DNA from 2 places in the Helicovermis profundi genome. Region 2 is predicted to be linked to the other one. Evidence: a T-box and tRNA genes for the amino acid it is inferred to sense, from the RefSeq annotation. Region 2 holds a T-box; the other holds one or more tRNA genes.
What was found. The T-box of region 2 lies ahead of ileS (isoleucine--tRNA ligase). A T-box ahead of a tRNA ligase gene usually reads a tRNA of that ligase, here a tRNA-Ile.
Positions count from the first base shown of each region.

Region 1: it has a tRNA-Ile gene. The T-box ahead of ileS (isoleucine--tRNA ligase) is inferred to sense a tRNA for this amino acid. The anticodon was not compared.

Region 1 is NZ_AP028654.1:1,125,906-1,130,345, reverse strand. It holds rRNA gene AACH12_RS04845 (23S ribosomal RNA) at 1-1,481, opposite strand, end outside; tRNA gene AACH12_RS04840 (tRNA-Ile) at 1,843-1,919, opposite strand; rRNA gene AACH12_RS04835 (16S ribosomal RNA) at 2,132-3,665, opposite strand; gene trkA (Trk system potassium transporter TrkA) at 4,402-4,440, shown strand, end outside.
Region 2 is NZ_AP028654.1:2,044,937-2,049,376, reverse strand. It holds gene AACH12_RS09180 (YggS family pyridoxal phosphate-dependent enzyme) at 1-100, shown strand, start outside; gene AACH12_RS09175 (cell division protein SepF) at 118-642, shown strand; gene AACH12_RS09170 (YggT family protein) at 665-925, shown strand; gene AACH12_RS09165 (YlmH family RNA-binding protein) at 926-1,720, shown strand; gene AACH12_RS09160 (DivIVA domain-containing protein) at 1,770-2,213, shown strand; T-box leader at 2,280-2,482, shown strand; gene ileS (isoleucine--tRNA ligase) at 2,528-4,440, shown strand, end outside.

The DNA of each region.
Region 1 (4,440 bases), 920 kb from region 2:
CCTATCCTTCTGTGTCACCACTTCTTTCATACAATAAACGGTGGTACAGGAATCTTTACCTGTTGTCCATCGACTACGACTTTCGTCCTCGCCTTAGGTCCTGACTTACCCTGAGCGGACGAACCTTCCTCAGGAACCCTTAGGTTTTCGGTGGGCAGGATTCTCACCTGCCTCTCGCTACTCATGCCAACATTCTCTCTTCTGCAAAGTCCACAGCTCCTTACGGTACTGCTTCGCTCCATGCAGAATGCTCCCCTACCCATATACGATAGTATATGCCAAAGCTTCGGTAGTAGATTTTAGCCCCGGTAATTTTCGGCGCACAATCACTCGACTAGTGAGCTATTACGCACTCTTTAAATGAGTGGCTGCTTCTAAGCCAACATCCTAGTTGTCTAAGCAACTGCACATCCTTTCCCACTTAATCTACATTTTGGGACCTTAGCTGTTGGTCTGGGCTGTTTCCCTTTCGACCACGAATCTTATCATACGTAGTCTGACTCCTAAATTAAAGATTCCGGCATTCGGAGTTTGATAGGCTTCGGTAGTCGGTGAAAACCCCTAGGCCATTCAGTGCTCTACCTCCGGATCTCATCATTTAAGGCTAGCCCTAAAGCTATTTCGGGGAGAACCAGCTATCTCCGAGTTCGATTGGAATTTCTCCGCTATCCACAAGTCATCCCAACCTTTTTCAACAGATATGGGTTCGGGCCTCCACAAAATTTTACTTTTGCTTCACCCTGCTCATGGATAGGTCACCCGGTTTCGGGTCTACGACATGCAACTAATTCGCCCTCTTAAGACTCGCTTTCGCTTCGGCTCCTTGTCTTAAACAATTAACCTCGCTACATATCGTAACTCGTTGGCCCGTTCTACAAAAAGTACCCGGTTGTTCTCGTATGGAACTTCCGGTGCTTGTAAACATAGGGTTTCAGGTTCTTTTCACTCCCCTCCCGGGGTTCTTTTCACCTTTCCCTCACGGTACTATTCTCTATCGGTCACTAGGTAGTATTTAGCCTTGGGAGATGGTCCTCCCTGTTTCCCACAAAGTTTCACGTGCTCCGTGGTACTCTGGATTAGAGTCGCGGGTCTTCATCTTTCGCCTACTGGACTTTCACCATCTTCGGTTCGCATTCCCATACGATTCGGCTAGACTACCTCCATCACTTTATTCTCTATCCACAACCCCGACTTCCGTAGATGTCGGTTTGGGCTCTTCCCCGTTCGCTCGCCGCTACTTAGGGAATCGATTTTTCTTTCTCTTCCTTCAGGTACTTAGATGTTTCAGTTCCCTGAGTTTCCTTCTCATAACCTATTTATTCAGTTATAGATGACTAGTTATTAAACTAGCCGGGTTTCCCCATTCGGACATTTCCGGATCTACACTCGCTTGCAGCTCCCCGAAACTTTTCGCAGCTTACCACGTCCTTCATCGGCTCCTAGTGCCAAGGCATCCGCCCTATGCTCTTATTCTCTTGACCTTTTTTCATTACAATTTACTTCACATTTCTTCGTCATCTCTTCGCTAAATCACTTGCGTATTAGATACGCGCGCTTTTTAGCTCATCGTTTCCTTGAACTGTTCGTAAATTTTAATGAAAACCTTTTGTTTAACTGATTTATTTACATAAACTTCGTTAAACGATGAGTGTTACTACTTTAATAGTAATAACTTTATTTAAACAGCTTTCGCTTTTTAAACTTGTTTCTTTTGTCTTCTCGTTTTTTATCCACATGCAGTTTTCAAAGAACAATCATCGCCTAAGCGACTTTAATGCAACACCATAACAAATTTATAATTTTGCATTTTTTTAAACATGAATATGTCACTTCATGTTTAAATGGTGGGCATAAGTGGACTCGAACCACCGACCTCACGCTTATCAGGCGTGCGCTCTAACCAGCTGAGCTATACGCCCAAAATTTGAAATAATTTTCTGCGCACTTCCGCGTCACTTTCTTCACTCAACACACTTACGTATATAATACGTTTCGTTCGCTTCGTTCATTAGTTCCTTGAACTACTTGTAAATTCTTTCAAATTCACTTTCATCCCATTCGCTAAAATTATTTTTGCTTGAAAGTATTAAACTTTCAAAACTGAACAGTAATAAACCTTTAGTCTCCTTAGAAAGGAGGTGATCCAGCCGCACCTTCCGATACGGCTACCTTGTTACGACTTCACCCTAGTCATTGATTTCACCTTCGACAGCTTCCTCCACTTACGTGGTTAGATCACCGGCTTCGGGTGCCCCCAACTTCCATGGTGTGACGGGCGGTGTGTACAAGACCCGGGAACGCATTCACCGCGACATTCTGATTCACGATTACTAGCAACTCCAACTTCATGTAGGCGAGTTGCAGCCTACAATCCGAACTGAGATCGGCTTTTTAGGATTCGCTCCAGATCACTCCTTAGCTGCCCGTTGTACCGACCATTGTAGCACGTGTGTAGCCCAAATCATAAGGGGCATGATGATTTGACGTCATCCCCACCTTCCTCCGGTTTGTCACCGGCAGTCTCTCTAGAGTGCCCAGCTTGACCTGATGGCAACTAAAAATAGGGGTTGCGCTCGTTGCGGGACTTAACCCAACATCTCACGACACGAGCTGACGACAACCATGCACCACCTGTCTTATATGTCTCCGAAGAGAAATACTCGATTAAGAATAGGTCATATAGATGTCAAGATTTGGTAAGGTTCTTCGCGTTGCTTCGAATTAAACCACATGCTCCGCTGCTTGTGCGGGTCCCCGTCAATTCCTTTGAGTTTCATACTTGCGTACGTACTCCCCAGGCGGAATACTTAATGCGTTAGCTCCGGCACCGAGATTCGACTCCCGACACCTAGTATTCATCGTTTACGGCGTGGACTACCAGGGTATCTAATCCTGTTTGCTCCCCACGCTTTCGTGCCTCAGTGTCAGTTACAGTCCAGAAAGTCGCCTTCGCCACTGGTGTTCCTCCTAATATCTACGCATTTCACCGCTACACTAGGAATTCCACTTTCCTCTCCTGCACTCAAGTCTAACAGTTTCAAAAGCTTACATCGGTTGAGCCGTTGCCTTTCACTTCTGACTTGTTAAACCACCTACGCACCCTTTACGCCCAATGATTCCGGATAACGCTTGCACCCTACGTATTACCGCGGCTGCTGGCACGTAGTTAGCCGGTGCTTATTCCTAAGGTACCGTCTTTTATCTTCCCTTAGAAAAGAGTTTTACAACCCGAAAGCCTTCATCACTCACGCGGCGTTGCTGCATCAGGCTTGCGCCCATTGTGCAATATTCCCCACTGCTGCCTCCCGTAGGAGTCTGGACCGTGTCTCAGTTCCAGTGTGGCCGATCACCCTCTCAGGTCGGCTACTGATCGTCGCCTTGGTAAACCGTTACTCTACCAACTAGCTAATCAGACGCGGGTCCATCCTATACCGCCGGAGCTTTTACCACTGAATCACTCAATTCTGTGGTCTTATAAGGTATTAATCACCGTTTCCAGTGGCTATCCCTTTGTATAGGGTAGGTTACCCACGCGTTACTCACCCGTCCGCCGCTTTCCATCAATTCATTCACCCGAAGGTTCATTCACTAACTTCACGCTCGACTTGCATGTGTTAGGCACGCCGCCAGCGTTCATCCTGAGCCAGGATCAAACTCTTAAAAAAATTTGCTGGCGTTTTTATACTTGTTTCTTCAAGTTCGTTTTTTATACTTGCTCGCAAGTTTGTTTCCTTCATCATTTTGACTAGGTTCCGCTTGTTTAATATAATTTACTTCGCATTTTTAATTTTTCTTCCTCGCTCAACTCAGTCATGTATTAAATACATTCCTTCATTTCGCTCGTCGATAAATTAAAACTACTCGTTAATTCTATCAAACCTTACGTTTTTACTGTTCAGTTTTCAAAGTTCAATTTTTCTTTGTCTTCCTCACCGGACGACTCAATAATCATAACACATTTCCATTTGCTTTGTCAACATGTTTTTTTATTTCTTAAAACTTTCTTTGTTGCCTTGACTCGCTCTCGCTCTCATCAGCAACTGTTATAGAATATCATTTGATGATTAATCTGTCAACACTTTTTTTTGCTTTTTATACTCTTTTTCTTTTTATTTTTTTTCTTCTTTAATTATATAAAATAAAGAGTTTTTGATAACCATAATAAAACATATTCAATTATCATTTGTAAGCGTTAATAAGCGACAAATTTGATTTAATATTAAATTCTATCTTATAACTATCCAACTATATACACTTCTAAACTATTATTTTATTTTTTTTAAAATAATTAAAATTTTTAGTCATTAAAACAATTTTTCTTATCTTTCTATTTATTAGTATCTATATATGATAAAATAGAGTATGTTTTTAGAAACAAAATAAATTGAAAAGTTGGTGTTTATGAAAGTAATGATAGTTGGTGCAGGAAAACTTGGTACA
Region 2 (4,440 bases):
AATGGGAATGACTAATGATTATATGGTTGCAATTGAAGAAGGAGCCAACATGATTAGAGTTGGAACTGGCATTTATGGCAAGCGTGATTATTCAAAATAGATTATATGGGGGAAGTTATGGCAGAGAAATTTGTTGATAAAATAAAATTTTTTATGGGATTTGAATCTTATGATGAGGATGAATACGAAGAAGAATTAGAAGAAGATGATTATTCTTCTAATCAACCTACAGCTAGTTCCTTGTATTCGAGTAGTCAAAAAAACACTACAGTTTCTGCTCCCAAGACTCAAAATGTTAGTAGCGCTGTAAAGTCGGGTACTAAAATTGTTAATTTTAATAAAACTCAAAGTAGTAACTTAAAAGTTATGCTGTATCAACCCAAAGATTTTAATGATTCTAAAACAGTGGTTGATAATTTAAAAGTTAATAAACCTGTTATATTAAATATTGAAAATTTAGATACTGAACTTGCTAGAAAGATTTTCGATTTCTGTAGTGGTGCATTATATGCCTTAGATGGTCATATTCAGCAAATTTCAAGAGGCATATTTATTTTAGCTCCACCAAACGTCGATGTATCTGGTGATGTGAAAGGTGAATTAAAGAGTAAGGGGATTTTTAGTTTTACAAATAAAGAGTAAATAAAAAAGGTTGAGGTGTGTTATGGGTGTACTTGCAAATGCAATAATATATTTTGTACAAGTAGTAAATTTTTTGATTTTAGCTAGAGTGATAATGTCTTGGGTTATTAAAGACTTTAGTAATCCTATTGTTCAGTTTATTTTTCAAGTTACTGAACCAATATTGATGCCGTTTAGAAAACTTTTAGAAAGGATTGGACTTGGTGGTACAATTGACTTTTCACCAATTGTAGCAATGCTTGCTATTCAGTTTATTGCTAATGCACTTCTTAGAGCGTTATAAATGTTAGATAAAAATAAAATTTTAAAAGGTTTAAAAATAGACAATGATAATAAAATCATTGTCTTTAATCTTTTAGATAAAATTGAAAGAGCTCTTAAATCATATGAAATTCAGTTTTCAAATTTTCTTTCTCCTGATATAATTCAAATTATAAAAAGAATAGAAATAAATTTTTCTTATGAACTTAGATTTACATATTTTGGTGGATACGAAGATTCAGAGTATGCTATTGTAAAAATTGAACCCTTATACATGGACGAAAAAAAAGATGATTTTCCAATTTATTTATTAAAAGGTGAATCAAATGATTTAAATATTTCTCTAAGTCATCGAAATATTTTGGGGTCACTGATGGGTCTTGGCATAAGACGTGATACTATTGGTGATATTGTAGTATATGACCAAGTGTTTTATGTTTTTGTTGGTAAAGGAGTATCAGATTATTTATTATATAATTTTGATAGAGTTGGTAGATCAAAAATAACGATAGAACAAATAGAACTATCAGAATTTTTGTACAAAGAACCTGAATTTAAATTACATCATAAAGTAGTTGCTTCACTTAGAATTGATGCTATATTAGCTGCTGGATTTAATTTGTCTAGAAGTGAATCATCAAAGCTTGTAAAATCTGGTAAGGTTAAATGCAACTATACAATTGTTGAGAGTATTTCGTTAGCTGTAAAAGAAAATGATATAATATCATGTAGAGGAAATGGAAGAATTATTCTTTTGGAAGTTGGTAGATTAACAAAAAAAGATAGAATTAATGTTTTAATAAAGAAATATATTTAAATAGTGACTAAGTGTACTAAAAAATAACTGATTTTTAAGGAGGCTCAATATGATTACACCACTTGATATAGAAAAAAAAGTTTATTCAAAGTCTATTAGTGGATATAGTAAAAATGAAGTTGAAGATTTTAACTTTAGAGTAGCTGAAGAAATGGAAAATTTGATTAAAGAAAATGAAAAAATAAAAGAAAAAATGAAATATTTTGAAGCAGAATTAAGTAAATTTAATAGAATTGAAAAAAACATACGTGATGCTTTAGTAACTGCTGAGAAAACGTCAGATGAGGTAATTAAAAATTCTCAGTTAAAGTCTGAAATTATTATAGATAAAGCAGAAAGTAAGGCTATAAAAATAATTGATGATGCTAATAATGAAGTTTTAAGAATTAAAAGAGAACATGAAGAAGCTAGAAAAGAATTTTTAATTTTTAAAACTAGATTTAAAACTCTTTTAAATTCGCAGCTTGATGTAATTGAAAAAGAAAAGTTATAATTTTATTAACTAGTTACTTTAGTTGACTATACAAAACAATTAGGGTATAATTTCTACAGTTGAATATTTAAAGTTATGATTGGGACGAGTATAATGATTTTATTTTAAGAGATTCGGTGTTTGGTGTAAACCGAAATTAAAATTGTTTGAAAATCACCCATGAACTATTAGGCTGACAAAAGTAGGCTTAATCGATTATTACGTTATAATAAAAAGAGGCCTTTTATTGGGCAATCTGGGTGGTACCGCGGAAAATATTCGTCCCTGAGCATTATGCTTAGGGACTTTTTTAATTTAAAAAAAGGAGTTTTAAAATGGCTTATAAAGAGTTAATGAAAAACCCAATTAGTGAAAATGAAAAAGAATTAAGAACTTATTGGGACGAGATTGATTTACTAAAAGAGAGTGTAGATACAAGAGATGGCAAAGAGCAATTTGTATTTTATGATGGTCCTCCAACAGCTAATGGAAAACCAGGAATTCATCATGTAATTGCAAGAGCTCTAAAGGATTCTATTTGTAGATACAAGACAATGCAGGGATATCAAGTAAAGAGAAAAGCTGGTTGGGATACACATGGATTACCAGTTGAAATTGAAGTCGAAAAGAGATTAGAATTAAATAATAAGAGTGAAATTGAAAATTACGGTATTGAAAAATTCAACACACAGTGTAGAAACTCAGTATTTGAATATGAAAGTACATGGAGAGAGCAAACAGAAAGAATGGCTTATTTAATTGATTTAGATAATCCATATATTACTCTTGATAACAATTTTATTGAATCAGAGTGGTGGATATTAGATAAATTTTTTAAAGAAGGATATATCTATGAAGGTCATAAAATTCTTCCTTATTGTACTAGATGTGGTACTGGACTTGCGTCACATGAAGTTGCTCAAGGTTATCAGGAAATTAAATCAATCACAGTATATGTTAAGTTTAAACTTAAAGATAGAGACGAGTATTTTTTAGTTTGGACAACAACTCCTTGGACTTTGGCTTCAAATGTTGCATTGACTGTTAATGCAAATGAAACATATGTTAAAATTGAGCAAGAAGGAAATATATATTATGTAGAAAAAAATCTGGCTTCAAAGGTTGTAGGTGAGGATTATAAAGTTCTTGAAGAAATGAAAGGAAAAGACTTAGAATTTATCCAGTATGAGCAGTTAATGCCTTTTGTTAAAGCTGATAAAAAAGCATTTTTTGTAACTTGTGCTGACTATGTAACTACTGAAGATGGTACTGGTATTGTTCATACTGCGCCAGCTTTTGGTGAAGATGATTACAACACTGGAAAAAGATATAATTTGCCTGTGCTTCAGCCAGTTGGTGAAGATGGAAAATATATAGGTACACCTTGGGATGGCAGATTTGTTATGGATTGTGATCTTGACATTGTTAAATGGCTTGGAGCTGAAGATAAATTATTTAAAAAAGAAAAAATGGCTCATAATTATCCGCATTGTTGGAGATGTAAAACACCACTTTTATATTATGCTAAGCCAAGCTGGTATATTGAAATGACAAAACTGAAAGATAAATTAATAGAAAATAATAATTCAGTAAATTGGTACCCAGATTATGTTGGAGAAAAACGTTTTGGCAACTGGCTTGAAAATTTAAATGATTGGGCTATTTCAAGAACTAGATATTGGGGAACTCCACTAAATATATGGAGATGTGATTGTGGTCACACTACAAGTATTGGTTCAAAGCAAGAACTAGTTGATAAGGCGATTGAAGATATTGATTTATCGGTTGAACTTCATAGACCTTATGTTGACGATATTCATATCAAATGTGAAAAATGTGGCAAGTCAATGCAAAGAGTACCAGAGGTTATTGATTGTTGGTTTGATAGTGGTTCAATGCCATTTTCACAACATCATTACCCATTTGAAAACAAAGAAAAATTTGATACATTGTTCCCAGCAGATTTTATTTGTGAAGGAATTGATCAAACAAGAGGATGGTTCTATTCATTGCTTGCTATTTCAACTTTTGTAATGGGTAAATCTCCTTATAAAAATGTTCTAGTTAATGACTTAATTTTAGATAAAGATGGAAAGAAAATGTCTAAATCTAAAGGTAATACAGTTGATTCTTTTAAATTGTTTGATAGATACGGAGCAGATGTTGTTAGATGGTATCTTTACCATGGTTCTCCTGCATGGAGCCCAACTAAATTCGATGAAGAAGGCGTAAAAGAAGTAGAAAGTAA